Regions from separate parts of the Pseudarthrobacter sp. DSP2-3-2b1 genome, predicted to be linked through region 1. Evidence: predicted binding sites of a transcription regulator. Region 1 holds the regulator's gene; each other region holds the start of a gene.
What was found. Region 1 encodes HrcA, which represses chaperone genes, less so after heat shock. Its sites were predicted from a motif close to TTNGCACTCGNNNNNNNCGAGTGCNAA; they were not measured.
Positions count from the first base shown of each region.

Region 2: the regulator HrcA is predicted to act here: its motif matches at 2,592-2,618, upstream of ACP7AX_RS04605 (FmdB family zinc ribbon protein).
Region 3: the regulator HrcA is predicted to act here: its motif matches at 2,817-2,843, upstream of groES (co-chaperone GroES).

Region 1 covers NZ_JAFCTI010000004.1:245,244-250,931, reverse strand. Annotated here, with positions in the region: gene hemW (radical SAM family heme chaperone HemW) at 1-960, shown strand, start outside; gene ACP7AX_RS07670 (DUF4870 domain-containing protein) at 991-1,401, opposite strand; gene ACP7AX_RS07665 (DUF3097 family protein) at 1,528-2,379, opposite strand; gene hrcA (heat-inducible transcriptional repressor HrcA) at 2,590-3,603, shown strand; gene dnaJ (molecular chaperone DnaJ) at 3,679-4,806, shown strand; gene ACP7AX_RS07650 (16S rRNA (uracil(1498)-N(3))-methyltransferase) at 4,809-5,591, shown strand; gene ACP7AX_RS07645 (GerMN domain-containing protein) at 5,578-5,688, opposite strand, start outside.
Region 2 covers NZ_JAFCTI010000002.1:435,885-441,572, reverse strand. Annotated here, with positions in the region: gene ACP7AX_RS04615 (AAA family ATPase) at 1-1,385, shown strand, start outside; gene cpaB (Flp pilus assembly protein CpaB) at 1,420-2,151, opposite strand; gene ACP7AX_RS04605 (FmdB family zinc ribbon protein) at 2,265-2,528, opposite strand; gene ACP7AX_RS04600 (5-formyltetrahydrofolate cyclo-ligase) at 2,663-3,283, opposite strand; gene galU (UTP--glucose-1-phosphate uridylyltransferase GalU) at 3,332-4,237, shown strand; gene ACP7AX_RS04590 (GNAT family N-acetyltransferase) at 4,243-4,860, shown strand; gene ACP7AX_RS04585 (hypothetical protein) at 4,966-5,688, shown strand, end outside.
Region 3 covers NZ_JAFCTI010000002.1:459,622-465,309, reverse strand. Annotated here, with positions in the region: gene ACP7AX_RS04710 (glycoside hydrolase family 3 N-terminal domain-containing protein) at 1-211, shown strand, start outside; gene ACP7AX_RS04705 (shikimate 5-dehydrogenase) at 276-1,094, shown strand; gene ACP7AX_RS04700 (THUMP-like domain-containing protein) at 1,107-2,351, opposite strand; gene ACP7AX_RS04695 (hypothetical protein) at 2,407-2,793, shown strand; gene groES (co-chaperone GroES) at 3,003-3,299, shown strand; gene groL (chaperonin GroEL) at 3,377-4,987, shown strand; gene ACP7AX_RS04680 (ATP-dependent DNA ligase) at 5,078-5,688, shown strand, end outside.

The DNA.
Region 1 (5,688 bases):
AGCACCGTCTTCTTCGGCGGCGGTACCCCTACCTTGCTCCCTGCTGAAGACCTCGCACAGATCCTGAGTGCCGCCGTCGGGCATTGGGGCCTGGAGCCTGGCGCCGAGGTCACTACCGAGGCGAACCCGGACTCGGTCACCCCCGAATCCCTGGCCATCCTCAAGGAAGCGGGCTTCACTCGCGTTTCCTTCGGCATGCAGTCCGCCGTTCCCCACGTCCTGAAGGTCCTGGACCGCACGCACACTCCCAGCCGTGTGCCGCAGGTGGTGCAGTGGGCCCGCGACGCCGGCCTGGCCGTGAGCCTGGACCTGATCTACGGAACGCCGGGGGAGTCCCTGGCTGACTGGCGCTTATCCCTGGAGACAGCGCTGTCCTACCAGCCGGACCACATCAGCGCCTATGCGCTGATCGTGGAGGACGGCACCAAACTCGCCGCCCAGATCCGGCGGGGCGAAGTTCCAGGCATCGACGACGACGACCACGCCGACAAATACGAACTCGCCGACGAACTCATCACCGCGGCAGGGCTGGGCTGGTACGAGGTCAGCAACTGGGCCCGCACACCGGAGCAGGCGTGCAGGCACAACCTCGCGTACTGGCGGGGCGATGACTGGTGGGGTATCGGTCCGGGCGCCCACTCGCATGTTGGCGGTGTGCGGTGGTGGAACGTCAAGCATCCCACTGCGTACGCCGGACGGCTGGCGCAAGGGCTCTCCCCGGCCGCCGGACGGGAAACCCTGGATCCGGAAACCCGTGAGGTGGAGCGGGTCATGCTCGAGGCGCGGCTCGTCTCGGGGCTTGCGGTCTCAACACTGGGGGAGCCGGGCCGTCACGCCATGGCCGGGCTGATCGCCGACGGCCTGGTGGAGGCGCCGGCTGCGTTCCGCGGAAAGCTGGTGCTGACCCTCAAGGGCCGCCTGCTGGCCGACGCAGTGGTGCGGCGGATCCTGCCGGACTGAAACCGCTTAAAGCGTTGGTGTGGCTGGGGACTACTTGATCCAGCGCAGGTTGTACTGGTATCGGTGCGGCTGGCCTTTGTTGACATGGATGCCGGCGGCCACCGAGAAGCACGTCAGGGCGATCCAGATCAGGGTGGCGATGACGGCAAATATGTTTCCCACCACGGGGATGAAGACCAGAAGGTTGGCCACCAGTGCAGCAATGGTGGGCGGCAGGCTGAAGTTGAGGGCTTCCTTGGACTCCTGCGCTGTGAAGGGGCCGCGCTCCCTGAAGATCAGGAAAATCAGCAGTGAGGGAACGCAGCCAAGGATCCCGCCAAAGTGGGCGAGGGTGGCCCACTGCCGGTCTTCGCTGGCCGTGAGGGGCAACGCATTTGCGGGAACGCCCTGGTACTCCGAACGGCCGTGATCGTCCGGGTGCTCGCGTGCGTTTTGTGCCACTGTTCATTCCTTCGAGAGTGCAATAGTGCTTGTTGGAGAGTACTTGCCTGACGAAACGGCTGCCTCCGCAGTACCAAGAATACTGGGTCAATGGCCAAATGCCCCGCCGGCGTCCTTCCCGGTCAGCTAAGGCACTGTCAGGAAGTCGATGACTTCCTCCACCCGGCCCAGCAGGGACGCTTCCAGGTCCGCGTAGGTGTGGACCGCGCCCAGGAGCTTCTGCCAGCCGAGCCCGATGTCCTCCTTGGTGGCGTGCGGCCAGCCAAACGCCGCCAGGATGCCCGTCTTCCAGTCCTGCCCCCGGGGAACCACCGGCCACTTGCTAATACCCAGCACCGATGGCCTGATGGCCTGCCAGACGTCAACGTAAGGGTGCCCCACGATCAAGACGTTGCCGGCCGCCCCCGGCGATGCCATTACCCCAGCTGCGATGCGGGACTCCTTGGAGTCAGCCACCAGGTGGTCCACCAGCACACCCAGCCGCCTGCCGGGTCCCGGCTGGAAAGCAGCCACCGCCCCCGCCAGGTCATCGATGCCATGCAGAGGTTCGACGACGATGCCTTCCACGCGCAGGTCATCGCCCCAGACCTTTTCGATGAGTTCGGCGTCGTGCTTTCCTTCCACCCAGATCCTGCTCGCCTTGGCTACCTGCGCACGCTGGCCTGCCACGCGCACTGAGCCGGAGGCCGTCCGGCCGGCGCTGGCCGGAATCCCGGGCTGCCGTGGAGCGGGGGGCATCAGCCGGATGGGCTGGCCCTCCAGGAGGAAACCGAAGCCAAGCTTGAAGGAACGGGACTTGCCGCGCCGGTCTTCGAGGGCCACCACGTGCATGCCGCCGGACTTTTCCACCCGGGTCACGGCACCCACCCAGCCGGACTGCGCGTCTTCGAGGACCATTCCCCGCTCCACCGGAACCTCGGGGAGTTCATTCCTGACGGGCGCCTTGATTTCCTGCGGACCCCAATTCTGGTACTGCATCGGTTGACTCCGCCTTGCGCTAGATGGTCCCCCGGAGTTTCGCCCGGAGCGGTACCAATGCTAACAACGGGGCGAGTCATATTAGACTGTTAGCACTTAGGCATGTCGAGTGCTAACGCCGGCCAGTCCTTCCCGGCTGCCCTGTCCGCAGGATCGGGAGGATGCCGGCGGCCCGGCCGGACAGCCGCGACCCGTAGATGGAGGTGGAGTGTGAGCGAGCCGCGCAAACTTGAAGTACTGCGTGCCATCGTGGAGGACTACGTGCACTCCCGTGAGCCTGTGGGTTCCAAAGCTTTGGTGGAACGCCATCACCTTGGCGTCTCCAGCGCCACCATCCGCAACGACATGGCGGCGCTGGAGGACGAAGGCCTGATTACGGCACCGCACACCAGCGCCGGCAGGATTCCCACTGACAAGGGCTACCGGCTGTTCGTGGACCAGATCTCCGCGGTCAAGCCGCTCTCCCCGGCAGAGCGCCGGGCCATCCAGTCGCTGCTGGAGGGCTCCGACGATCTCGACGACGTCCTCGAGCGGACGGTCCGGCTGCTGTCGCAGCTGACCAACCAGGTTGCCGTGGTGCAGTACCCGCACCTCAGCCGGGCAACCATCCGGCACATCGAATTCGTCCTCCTGGCCCCGCGGCGGGTCCTCGTTGTCCTGATTGCCAACACCGGCAAGGTCGAACAACGGGTGACCGACGTCGGCCAGGACCTTGGCGAGGACGCCGTCGCCGGGTTGCGGACCCACTTCCTCGGATCCCTGTCCGGCACGCCGCTGAGCCAGCTGACCCAACTGCTGCCGGCGGTGGTTTCGTCGGTCAGCCCTGGGCAGCGCGCAGCCGCGCAGGCGCTGGCACACGGCCTGGAAACACTCGCCCACAGCAGCCGCGAAGACCGTATGGTCATGGCAGGAACAGCGAATCTTGCCCGGTCCAATGTGGACTTCCCCCTGAGTATCGGCCCGGTCCTGGAGGCGCTGGAGGAGCAGGTGGTGATGCTCAGGCTCCTGAGCGAAATGGCGCAGGATCCCCGCGGTGTGACCGTGAGCATCGGGCGCGAGAACCCCTACGTCGGCCTGGCCGAAGCATCCGTAGTGGCCACGGCCTATGGACCGGACAGCACCGCCAAGATCGGCGTCCTGGGCCCCACGCGCATGGACTACCCCACCACCATGGCCGCCGTCAGGGCAGTCGCCCGCTATCTTTCAAGAATTCTGGGTCCGTAACAGCACCGGCCCAGGCACCATGAGCAGTGCCGGCGGTCCAGCCGCCGGCAGTACAACAAGGAAGAGATACGAACTTTGAGCAGCCACTACGACGTCCTCGGGGTCTCGCCGGAAGCCACCGGAGAAGAGATCAAGAAGGCCTACCGCAAGCTGGCCCGCACACTTCACCCGGACGTCAACCCCGGAGATGATGCGTCGGACCGCTTCAAGGCCGTGACCCACGCCTATGAGGTGCTTTCGGATCCCCAGAAACGCCGGGTCTATGACACCACCGGCAACGAGAACGGCACCGACAACGGCTTCGGCGGCGGCAGCTACGCCGGCCAGGGCTTCGCGTTCCAGGACATCTTCGACACCTTCTTCGGGGCCGGCGGCCAGGCCGGTCCGGCGTCCCGGGTCCGCCGTGGCCAGGATGCGCTCATCAGCGTCCGGATCGAACTCCGGGACGCCGTGTTCGGCGTCAACAAGAAGCTTGAAGTCGATACCGCCGTCACGTGCCCCACCTGCAACGGTTCATGCTGCCGTGAGGGCAGCCACCCCGAACGCTGCGATATCTGCGGTGGCAGCGGCCAGGTCCAGAGGGCCGTCCGTTCCATTCTGGGCCAGGTCATGACGGCCGCCCCGTGTGGCAGCTGCGAAGGCTTCGGCACCGTCATCAAGGATCCCTGCAACGAGTGCAGCGGCCAGGGCCGTATCCGCAGCCGCCGTTCGCTCACCATCAAGGTGCCGGCCGGTGTGGCAACAGGCACCCGGATCCAGCTCTCCGGCCAGGGCGAAGCCGGCCCGGCCGGCGGACCCTCCGGAGACCTGTACGTCGAAATCCGTGTCAACAACGACGCCACGTACGCCCGCGACGGCGACGACCTCCACGCAACCCTCAACATTCCGATGACCGCGGCCGCCCTTGGCACCGAGCTTTCACTGGAGACCTTCGACGGGCTCCAGGAGATTGACGTGAAGGCCGGGACGCAGTCCGGGGAGATCATCACGCTCCGCGGCCTGGGCGTGACCCACCTGCGCGGGTACGGCCGCGGCGACCTGATGGTCCACCTCCAGGTGGAGACGCCGGCGAAACTCGATGCCGCCCAGGAGGACCTCCTCAGGCAGCTGGCGAAGTTGCGCGGAGAACAGTTCACCGAGGGCAAGCTGGCCGTCAGCGGCGGCGTGTTCGCGAAGCTGCGGGACCGGTTCGGTAACCTGTAGCGGTGAGCAATCCCGTCTTCTTCAGTGGTGCAGGGACGCTGGACCACATGATTCCCGGCGCTGTGTTCGTCCTTGAAGGTCCGGAGGCGCGCCACGCGGTGACCGTGAAGCGGCTCGCCGCGGGGGAACCGGTGGACATCGCCGACGGCGCCGGAAAGCGGCTCACCGGAAAAGTTGTTTCGGCGTCCCCCGCTGGGCTCACGGTGGAATGCGCGGCGCTGGCGCTTGAGGAACAGCCTGCTGTCAGGCTGGTGCTGGTCCAGGCTTTGGCCAAGGGGGACCGGGACGAACTGGCCGTCGAAACCGCCACGGAGTTAGGGATCGACGCCGTGATCCCCTGGCAGTCGGAACGGTCCATTGTGCGGTGGAAGGGTGAGCGGGCCGCCAAGGCACATGCCAAATGGCAGTCCGTGGTCACGGCCGCCGCGAAACAGGCACGCCGCGCATGGATCCCCGAGGTGCGTGCCGCCGTCGAGACGCCGGGCCTCGCCGCCGCCGTCGCGTCCGCAGACCTGGCGGTGATCCTCCATGAAGACGCAGTGCGGCCGCTGCGTACTGTGCTGGAGGCGTGGCAAGCTGCCGAACCCGGGCCCGGTCCGCTGGAAATCCTGCTGATCGTCGGCCCGGAGGGCGGCATCAGCCCCCGCGAAGTCACCAGGCTCTGTGATGCCGGCGCAGTGACGGCACTGCTGGGGCACCACGTCCTCCGGTCCTCCACAGCAGGGCCTGCAGCGGTGGTGCTGGCGAGTGACGTACTGGGGCGCTGGAGCGCTACCCGACAGTAAAGTTCCGGGTATCCACGTTCAGCTCCTGGCCGGTGCCGGCGTCCACCTGCGAGACCCGGAGCTCGTAGTTGCCTGAGGAGAGACTGAGGGCAAGCGT
Region 2 (5,688 bases), on a different contig from region 1:
TGGACGAGGACCTGATCCTGCAGCTCAGCAAGAACCATTACGACGGCGGCCTCCGCCGGCTGCCCGAGGGCCAGTCCGCCACTGGGCTGGACCGTGCACTGCTGGTGGAGTATCTGCCTGACGGGACGGGCCTGCCCAGCGCCGACCATGAAGGCGTCGAATCCGTTGTGGCTGAGGTCAACAAGGTGGTTCAACTGGTCTTTGAGCATGCGCGGCTGCGTTCGCGCACCTCGCTTGCGGTGGTCACGGCCAGCCTCCGGCACGCTGCCCGGATCGGTGAGGCCATCCGGCTTCAGCTGCCGAACCACCCGGGCCTGGCCAGTTTCTTCAGCGCAGGACCTGAATCGTTCCGGGTGGTTGACCTTGAACGGGCGCAGGGCCTGGTCCGCGATCACGTCATCTTTTCCCCCGGCTTCGGCCGCACCCCGCACGGCCGTGCCCTGCACAATTTCGGCCCGCTCTCCGCCGAGGGCGGCAGGGAGAAATTTGCGTTGGCCATGACCCGGGCCCGGCGTTCCCTTCACGTTCTGACGTGCTTCCAGCCGGAAGACCTTGACCACACCCGCCTCTCTCACGGCGCTGTTGACTTCTACGAGCTCCTGAACCGTGAGATTGCCGGGAAGACCGATCTCGGGACGCCGGCCTCCAGGGCTGCGGCAAGCGAGCAGGCACTCGGGGCAGATCCGCTGGTGGCCGATCTGGGCGACAGGCTTCGCGCCCGGGGCGCCCGCGTATGGCACCAGTACGACGGCGTCATCGACGTGGTGGCGGCGGCGGACCCGCTGAGCACGATGGGGCAGGACGACGCAGAAATCCCGCGGCCGGTGGCGATCGAGTCGGACGGCACAGAGGTTTACCGCACCATGAGTGTCCGGGAGCGGAGCCGCCTCCGCCCGCAGCTCCTGGAACGGCTGGGGTGGCGGTACATGCCGCTGTGGACCATCGAGGTGTTCACCGATCCGTCTGCCTGTGCGGACAGGATCGGAGGATACTTGGGGCTTGAGAACGTGCTGTTGCCCGGTCGGACGGCCGCGGCAGGCTTCTTCGACGAGGACGTGGACTCGCTCGTGCTGGGTGCGGTTGGACCCGAAGACCACGGCCGTCCGGCAGCCAGGTACAGGAATGAGGACCGGGCCGCGCGCCTGGAAAGTAAGGAGGCGGTTGTGGTGAACCCGCAGAACACCGGTCAGGCCGACGGCCAGGATCAGGGGCAGGAACCTGAAGAAGAGCCGGCGCCCGAGGCTGGGACGGACCGGCAGCAGGCCGGCCCGGACGGAATCCTGCCCAACAAGGCCGCCGAGGATGATCCCAGGGCGTGGGGCGATGGCCAGGATAACGATCACGATGAGTGGCTGAAGGAAAACAAGCCGCCGCACTGGGGCTGAGCCACCAAGCAAGGGCGCGTCACGCAGCCGCATGCTAAGGGCCCACGAGCACAAAGAACAGCTTGCCCTGGGTTGAGGCGCCTGCCAGGCGGGCCGCCTGATCCGGGGAGGCTGCCACCACGATCAGCCCTTCAGTCTCACCGGTACCGAGCCACTGCCCCGTCTGGCCACCTTGGCCCGAGGTCCACAGGACTGGAACTGAAGACGCCAGCACCTCGGAGGGGGACTGTTGGTCGTAGCCGTTCGCCCCGGTCAGCACCACATTGACCAGCTGCCCCGGCGATACCAGCTGGATGGAGGAGGGATCCGCCATCCGCAGGGGCACTGCCGCGGAGCCTGCGGGAGTTCCGGTCAGGAGGCCGGGTCCCAGAAGCTGGGCGTCGGTGAGGAGTTGGCCCTTCCGCAAAGGGGCCGCCAACTGTTTGCCGGTGGCCTGGCTGGGCCCGGCCACTGACCCGGCGGTCACCAGTTGCTGGGGGACCGGCGTGGCCACCAGATCGGCCTCAGCCAGCGCCGTGCCAGCGGGAAGATCCCGGGCGGCAGCCAGTACTGTCACGGAGTCCGCAGGCGGTGGAGTGAGCTGGTGGACAGTTATCCCGGCAGCAACACAAAGCAGGAGTGCAATGGCGAGGCGCCGGTTCCGGCTGAGCCAGGAGGACAACGCGTGGCTGCGCCGCCGGCCTGTGCGAGTCGACGGGTGCTGGCGGCGGACCTGGCGGCCGGGCGGGGCAGAACCGCGGCTGCGTTGGAAGAGGGTAGCGGGCATGGGAACCACGCTACGGTTGCGGGACTAAGCCCAACAGGCGCAGAGGTTCCTATGTGGACAACGGTGGTGCCGGCGTCGGGCATTGCCCGGGCAGGGAGAGAGCGGCAGGGCTGTCAGCTCGCGGCGGCAGCAGCGGGTGCCGGTTTGGCCGCAGGGGCGGCCGGAGCAGCGGGCGCCGGAGAAACTGTGCTTCCCTTGGCGTCCCTGGAATCGGTGCGGTAGAAACCGGAGCCCTTGAACACAACGCCTACGCTGTTGAACTTCTTGCGCAGGGCTCCCTGGCACTCAGGACAGGACGTCAGCGTGCTGTCCGTGAACGACTGGAAAATATCGAAGGCATGGCCGCAATCCTTGCAGGCGTACGCGTACGTGGGCACTGGTGCTCCTCCTCTTGGACAAAACAGAGGTCCCGTGCTGCGTGGAGCGGAATCAACCGGTCATTAGCAGTCGCAGGGCCTGACTGCTAATTCTAGCATCCCCTCCGGGCGCCCTTTCCGGAGCCGGGCCTCACTCACCTACCGTCGGAGAGCCGGACAAGACCTGACGGGGTGAGGGCAGCCGGAACTTTCCGGTCGAAGGCCTCTGCGGGGATGGTTCCGGCCGGCAGCAGTTCTGAATCGAAGACGATGGCTGCCAGCGGGATCTCCAGGCCCTCATCTGCAAGGGCAGCGAGCAGGACGTCGTAGTAGCCGCCGCCCTGGCCTATCCGGTTGCCGCTTCGGTCCACCGCCGTGGCCGGGATGTAGAGCCCGGCCACCGCTGCCATGATGCCGCCGTCGTGGTGTGCTCCGGCGGGTTCCAGGACCGGGGCAAAACGGCTGCGGACAAATTCGACTGCCGGGGTCCAGTCCGCCCAGCTCAACCGCCTGCCGGGTTCACAGACGGGGAGCAGGACCCGGTGTCCCAGCCGGTGCAGTTCCTGGAGCAGCGGCAGGGTGGGCGGCTCGGGTACGACACCCAGGTACGCGCAGAAGGTCGACGGCGTATCACCCGCCAGCTGCCGGGCCCACGCAGATCCGTGGACTGCAAGGGCTGCTCCCGCCTCGTCCCGCTGGCCGGGGTGCGTTGCGGCGCGGCGCTCACGGTGGAGTGCGCGGATGCTTTCCTTCGTTTCGCTGATGGTCCCGGACATGCCGCTCCCTAATTACTGAATGATTCGCTCTGCCGTTAGATTAGTCCAGTGACTACCACTCAGCAGACAGTTCGCAAGGCCGTTATTCCTGCCGCCGGCCTTGGCACCAGGTTTTTGCCTGCCACGAAGGCGATGCCCAAGGAAATGCTTCCGGTGGTGGACAAGCCTGCTATCCAGTACGTGGTGGAAGAGGCCGTGAACGTTGGCCTGAACGACATCCTCATGATCACCGGCCGCAACAAGCGGGCCCTTGAGGACCACTTTGACCGGGTTCCGTCGCTGGAGGACACCCTGTCTGCCAAGGGTGACACCGCGAAACTCGAATCCATCCAGGCAGCCAGCAACCTTGGCGACATCCACTACGTCCGCCAGGGCGATCCCAACGGACTCGGTCATGCCGTTCTGCGCGCCAAGCAGCACGTGGGCAACGAACCTTTTGCGGTGCTCCTCGGCGATGACCTTATTGACGCCCGGGACGAACTCCTCAGCACCATGATCGAAGTCCAGGCCAAGACCGGCGGATCCGTGGTGGCCCTCATCGAGGTGGAGCCCTCCCAGATCAGCGCCTACGGCTGTGCCGACGTTGAGGAGATCGACGGCGAAGGCTACGTCCGGATCAACAAGCTTGTCGAAAAGCCCGACGTCGCCGACGCGCCTTCGAATCTGGCCGTGATTGGCCGTTACGTCCTCCACCCGGCCGTCTTCGACGTCCTGGAGCGGACCGGGCCCGGCCGCGGCGGCGAAATTCAGCTGACGGACGCGCTGCAGGAACTCGCCGCGGGAAGCGCCGAGGGCTATGGCGTCTACGGTGTGATCTTCCGTGGCCGCCGGTACGACACCGGGGACAAGCTCAGCTACCTCAAAGCCTGCGTTCAGCTTGCCATTGACAGCGATGACCTCGGCCCCGGCCTCCGGGAATGGCTGCCGGGCTTCACTGCCGGTCTCGCCGAGTAACTGCCGTGGGCTCCGGACCCATCTGGCCGGTAACGCTGGAGTGCGGCGACCTGGTCCTGCGCCCCATCCGGTACCGGGATAAGAAGGAATGGACCCAGGTGCGGGCGCGTAACAATGAGTGGCTGGCGCCGTGGGAGGCTTCGAACCCGATGCCCGGCGGCGGGCTGCCGGATTACCGGCAGATGGTCCGGTCCCTGAAAGCCCAGGCTGCGCAGGGAACGGCGCTGCCCTTCCTCATCACCGAACGCGTGTCGTCCTCATCCGCGCCGGTCATTGTGGGCCAGTTGACGGTGTCCTCGATTGTCTGGGGTTCGGCCATGATGGCCACCCTGGGCTACTGGGTTGACCAGGCGCGGGCCGGCCACGGCATCGCGCCAACAGCAGTTGCGATGGCCACCGACCATTGCTTCAAGGCGTTGGGCCTGCACCGGATGGAGATCAACATCCGTCCGGAAAACGGCCCCAGCCTGCGTGTTGTCGAAAAGCTCGGTTTCCGTGACGAGGGGTACCGGCCGCGCTTCCTGCACATCAACGGGGAGTGGGCGGACCACCGGACATTCGCACTGACGGCCGAAGAGGTTCCCGAGGGTCTGCTGCCCCGGTGGCTCGCGTCCCGTCCCTGAGGGCGCGGGCTTTCCGGGACATAAATCCATTGATTTACCACGTTGCGGACGACACACCGGGGCTAATGCGGGAGCGGCCGGTGTAATGCTCATACGGTTTTGATTGTGGACTTTCCCCTTAGCAGCTCAGTGATCCTTGTGGTTGCCGTCGTGCTCTGGATTGTGTGGGTCGCACCGTACATCCTTCGCAACCGCCGGCACCCGGTCCAGGCCGGTGCCGATTACCTTGCTGAAGTGCCAGCCTTTGAACCGGACCCGAGGGCCGGGATGGTACTCAACGTCACCGCCCAGCAGGAGAACGCCATGGAGATCAGGAAGAGCCCCGAAACCGCGACGGAACCGGCCGGCAGCCCCAAGCCGGGCGCGTTCCGGATCCGTTATGGCAGAACGGGCATTGCGCTCGTTGCCGTGGTGGCACTGCTGACTGCCTTCGTTTCGGGCATGTTACTCATCTTCGGACTGGGTACGGCGGTTCTGCCGCTCACCTGCGTGGCAATCACAGTTGCGGGTCTCGTCCTGCTCCGCTTTCTGGCTGTGCGTGACCGCAAAGCCAAGGTGGATGCGGCGTTTCGTGCAGCCATGAGCGCCCCCCAGCGCCGACAGGGTCCTGCCAGCCCAAGCGCCACGGTCCGCAAGCCGGCCGCGGCGCAGCCGGAGAGCCGGCTCTTCGACGCCGAGGCCCACCACCCTCCCGCTCCGAAGCCGCTGACCGCCGTGGAACTTCGCGAAGCGGCACTGGCCGTAGCCGTTGCGGCCGGGGACATGAGCGCCAAAGCACCCGCCGGCCCGGTCCCGGCAGAAACAACCTGGGAACCCGTGGACGTGCCC
Region 3 (5,688 bases), on a different contig from region 1:
CAAGGGGCGGCCAGCCGGCGGCGACATCGCCGTGGCACTGGATGCCCCCTGGCCCCTGGCGGACTCCAGTTCCCCCACAAAAATCGCACTGTACGGCCGGACCCAGGGGGCCTTCGACGCCCTCGCGAACGTCCTGGCCGGAAAGGCAACAGCACCGGGGAAGCTGCCCGCCGCCGTCGGACCCTTTCCCGCCGGAACCGGCTGCCCCTAGAATCCGCCGCGGCTGATGACCGGGGCAACTCCATGAAAGGGGCAACCGGCGGTTTAATGGACGGGTGCCCATACTCAATAAAGACATGACCCTGTGTATCTCGCTCTCGGCCCGGCCCAGCAACAACGGGACCCGTTTCCACAACCACCTGTACGACCAGCTGGGCCTGAACTGGATCTACAAGGCCTTCGCGCCCACCGACCTTGCCCAGGCAATCGCCGGTGTCCGCGGCCTTGGGATCCGCGGCTGCGCGGTGTCCATGCCGTACAAGGAGGACGTGATCGCGCTCGTGGATGAGCTGGACCCCTCCGCAAAAGCCATCGATTCCGTCAACACCATCGTGAACACCAACGGGCGCCTATTGGCCTACAACACCGACTACACGGCCATCGAGCAGCTGCTGGCCAGCAATGCCGTTCCCACCAACTACTCGGTCCTGGTCCAGGGCGCGGGCGGCATGGCAAAAGCAACAGTCGCTGCCCTGCGGGACGCAGGGTTCACGGACGTCACCGTGATTGCGCGGAACGAGGCCACCGGGCGGGCGCTCGCAGAGCAGTACGGCTTCCGGTGGCAGGCCGAGCTCCGCGGCGGGACGGCCGACCTGATCATCAACGTCACCCCCATCGGCATGGCCGGCGGTCCGGAAACCGACTCGCTGGCGTTCCCCGAAACCGTGATCGCCGCGGCCAAGGTGGTGTTCGACGTCGTGGCGCTGCCGGCTGAAACACCCCTGATCACGGCGGCACGCATCGCCGGAAAACCTGTCATCACGGGCGCCGAAGTGGCCACCATCCAGGCGCTGGAGCAGTTCGTGCTCTACACCGGGGTCCGTCCCACCGACGAACAGGTCCGGGCCGCCGAAGAGTTCATGCGGGCGCAGTAGCGCCGGGCTGCCCTAGACGGGCTCCACCGAGATGGCCACCCGGTCCTCCCCGATGCGGGTCAGGACCAGGGTGGCCGTTTTACTGCCGGCTTTGGCTTTGCTCCCGCCTTTGACTCCGCTTTTGCCTCCGGCGAGGAGCTGCTTGCGCAGTTCCTCCGGCGTGACGGACAGGCCGCGCTTCTTGATGTCCAGCACACTGATGCCGCTGTCCTTGACCCAGGCTTTAAGCGCCTTGACGTTGTAAGGCATCACTTCCAGGACCTTGTAGGCCCGGGCGAACGGGGTGTCCACCAGTTCCGGCGCGCAGATGTAGGCGATGTGCTCGTCCAGCAGGTGCCCGTCCAGTTGGAGCGCGACGTCGGCCACCAGGCCCGCGCGGATCACCGCACCGTCGGGCTCGTAGAGGTAACCCTCCGGCGGACCCACCGGCGCTACCGGACCGCCGTCGAAATCCTCCGCGCTGGTGAGTTCCGCGGCGCCCTGCGGCCCCAGCAGCAGTGCCGCCCGGCGGATTCCCGGCCGGCGCACCGCGTTGAACCAGAGCGTCACCTCGGTGACGTCGCCGCCCACCGATACCCACTGCGCTTCGCAGTCCGCCGGCACCGATTCGTGCGGCATGCCGGGCCCCATCTTGACCCCCACAGCGCGTCCCGTGGCTGCCAGCGATTCCACAAAGGAAAGCGGCGGCGAAAACGCCTCAGGGTCCCAGATCCTCTTGGTGCCCGACGTCGAAGTGGTCCGGCGTGCGGGATCCAGCCAGACGCCGTCGACCCCTTCCAGGGACACAGCGGTGGCGTCCGAATGCACCACCGTGGCGTTGGGGAAAGGAATGAGATTCACCGTGGCGCAGGCAGCCGTGGTCTCGTCCATCTCCACGGCCGTGACGGTGATGTCCATCGAGGCGAGGGCGAGGGAGTCCGCGGCGAGTCCGCAGCCGAGGTCAGCCACGTGGCGAATGCCGGCCTGGGCGAAGCGTTCCGCGTGGCGGGCCGCAACGTTGAGCCGCGTGGCCTGCTCCAGGCCTGCCTGCGTGAAAAGCATGCTCCGGGCGAACTCACCGAATTTGAGTTCGGCCTTGGTGCGCAGTCTGGATTGGGTGAGGACCGCCGAGACCAGCTCGGGGGAGTGGCCGGCCTTCCGAAGTGCCGAATTCAGCTCAAAGGCCTTGTCCTCGCGGTACGGACCCAGGGACGCCAGCAGCTCCCAACCTTCGCTGGTGAGGAGCGGGGCGATCTGGTCCTGCGGTGCTTGAGCCATGGGTTCCAGCGTAGTGGAGATGGCCCGGCAGCCCGTTCCCGCTAGGGTTGAAGGCATGACAGACAGTGCAGGCAGCCAGCCGTCCGAACCGCCCCGGTCCAAGAATTCTGACCTGGTGAAGTTCGCCCGCCCGGCCCTGATTGCCGGTTCTGCCGTGGCTGTGGTCTGCATCGCGCTGCTGGTCATCATCTTCTTCCTGGACACCTTCAACGCCACGGTCTACTCGGTGGGCGGCAAGGATATCCAGGATGCAACGGACGAGGCACGGGACATCCGCGGCCTCTACACCGGGGCCCGCGTGGGCGGGATCATCCTGCTGGTCATCGCGCTGCTGGCCGCACTGGGCGGCGCCGTGGTGCTGTACCTCAAGCGCGGCAGCACCACTGACGGAAACGACAACGGCGACGAGGACGTTGATTTCGAGGACCTTACAGGGCGTTAGGCCTGTTCACTGGGGACATAATTCTGGCACTCGCCTTGACCGAGTGCTAACTACTTACATAGAGTCGTCATTGGCACTCTCCCTAGGAGGGTGCTAACACATGAAGAGCTTTCAGCCAGGCTGCTGCCGGCACCGCGACGACGGTCAGCCAGCCACCGGCAGAACAGTTTTCCAGTCCATAAATTTGCTGACGTAAAGGAGAGGTCCGAGTGTCGGTCTCTATTAAGCCTCTTGAGGATCGTATTGTTGTCCGCCCGCTCGAAGCCGAGCAGACCACGGCTTCCGGCCTGGTTATCCCGGACTCCGCACAGGAAAAGCCGCAGGAAGGCGAAGTTGTTGCAGTAGGCCCCGGCCGCTTCGATGACAACGGCAACCGCGTTCCCCTCGATGTTGCCATCGGCGACGTCGTTATCTACTCGAAGTACGGCGGAACCGAAGTCAAGCACAGCGGCACCGAGTACCTCGTGCTCTCCGCCCGCGACGTCCTGGCGATCGTCGTAAAGTAACTCTTTGGATCCCCGCGCCGCTGAACCTGCACTCTGCCGGTCAGCTGCGCGGGGTTCTGTCTTGAAAGGACAAAACCATGGCAAAGCAGCTTGCGTTTAACGACGCTGCCCGCCGGTCACTTGAAGCCGGCATCGACAAGCTCGCCAACACTGTCAAGGTGACGCTCGGCCCCCGCGGCCGCAACGTTGTTCTCGACAAAAAGTGGGGAGCACCCACCATCACCAACGACGGCGTCACCATCGCCCGTGAAGTTGAGCTTGATGACCCGTACGAGAACCTTGGCGCGCAGCTGGCCAAGGAAGTAGCCACCAAGACCAACGATGTTGCCGGCGACGGAACCACCACCGCCACCGTCCTCGCCCAGGCCCTGGTCAAGGAAGGCCTGCGCAACGTTGCTGCCGGCGCCGCTCCGGGCCAGATCAAGCGCGGCATCGAGGTTTCCGTTGAAGCCGTTGCCGCCCGCCTGCTCGAGAACGCACGCCCGGTTGAAGGCACCCAGGTTGCCAACGTTGCCGCCATCTCGGCCCAGAGCGACGAAATCGGCGAGCTCCTCGCCGAGGCATTCGGCAAGGTCGGCAAGGATGGTGTGATCACCATCGAGGAATCCTCCACCACGCAGACCGAGCTGGTCCTCACCGAGGGCATGCAGTTCGACAAGGGCTACCTGTCCCCGTACTTCGTCACCGACGCAGAGCGCCAGGAAGCCGTCCTCGAAGACGCCCTCATCCTGATCAACCAGGGCAAGATCTCCTCCGTCCAGGAATTCCTGCCGCTGCTGGAAAAGGCGCTGCAGAGCTCCAAGCCGCTCTTCATCATTGCTGAAGACGTCGACGGCGAGGCACTGTCCACGCTGATCGTCAACCGTATCCGCGGCACCCTGAACGTGGTTGCCGTCAAGGCTCCGGGCTTCGGCGACCGCCGCAAGGCCATGCTGCAGGACATCGCCACCCTCACCGGTGCGCAGGTTGTCTCCGCTGAACTGGGCCTGAGCCTGGACACCGTTGGCCTTGAGGTGCTGGGTACCGCCCGCCGCATCACGGTCACCAAGGACAACACCACCATCGTTGACGGCGCCGGTTCCGCAGAAGACGTCGCAGCCCGGGTTTCCCAGCTGCGCGCCGAGCTGACCCGCACCGATTCCGACTGGGACAAGGAAAAGCTCCAGGAACGCCTGGCCAAGCTGGCCGGCGGCATCGGCGTGATCAAGGTTGGCGCAGCCACCGAGGTTGAGCTGAAGGAAAAGAAGCACCGCATCGAAGATGCAGTGTCCTCCACCCGCGCCGCCCTCGAAGAAGGCATCGTGGCCGGCGGCGGTTCCGCGCTGATCCACGCACTGAAGGCCCTCGACGAGGATCCCGCAGTGAAGGCCCTCGAAGGCGACGCCGCCGCAGCTGTGGGCATTGTCCGCCGCGCGCTGGTCCAGCCGCTGCGCTGGATCGCCCAGAACGCCGGCTTCGACGGCTACGTCGTCACCGCCAAGGTTGCCGAACTCGAAACCAACAACGGCTTCAACGCCAAGTCGGGCGAGTACGAGGACCTGATCGCCGCCGGTGTCATTGACCCGGTCAAGGTCACCCGTGCGGCCCTCCGCAACGCAGCTTCCATCGCCGCGCTGGTTCTCACCACCGAGACCCTCGTGGTGGAGAAGCCCGCTGACGAGGACGAGCACGCAGGCCACAGCCACTAATCGGCTGAAGCTACGCGGGGTCACTCCCGGCTAAAAAACCGGTCCAGCATCTGCTGGGCCGGTTTTTTACTGTCGTGGCAGACTGGTGCCATGCTGCTCGACGAGCTCGTGAAAACCTCGGACACGGTCGCGTCCACCCGCTCCCGGCTCGCGAAAGTCGAGGCGCTGGCCGGCCTGCTGCGCAGGGTTGAGCCCGCGGACATTCCGACGGCGGTCGGCCTGCTCACCGCCAGGCCGCGGCAAGGCAGGGTAGGGGTCGGCTGGCGTGGCATGGCTGCGGCGATGGGGGAGCCGGCCTCCGAGCCTAGCCTCACTGTTGCCGAGCTCGACGCCGCACTGGACCGGTTGCTCCTCCCCACCGGCGCTGGATCTACCGCCGAGCGCGCCGCCATCCTCCGGATGCTTACGGCGCAAGCCACCGAGGGCGAGCAGGCATTCATCGCCGGAGTGCTGCTCGGAGAACTGCGGACCGGTGCCCTGGAAGGGGTGCTGACAGATGCCATCGCCCGCGCAGCCGAACGCCCCGTTGAGGCCGTGCGGCGTGCGGCCATGCTCTCCGGGGATCTCGGCGGGACCGCCCTGCTGGCGATCACGGGCACGCCGGCCCAGCTTGACGCCGTCGGCCTCGTCGTCGGCCGTCCCGTGCAGCCCATGCTCGCCTCCACCGCGGCAAGCGCCGGCGCGGCACTGGAGGCCACGGG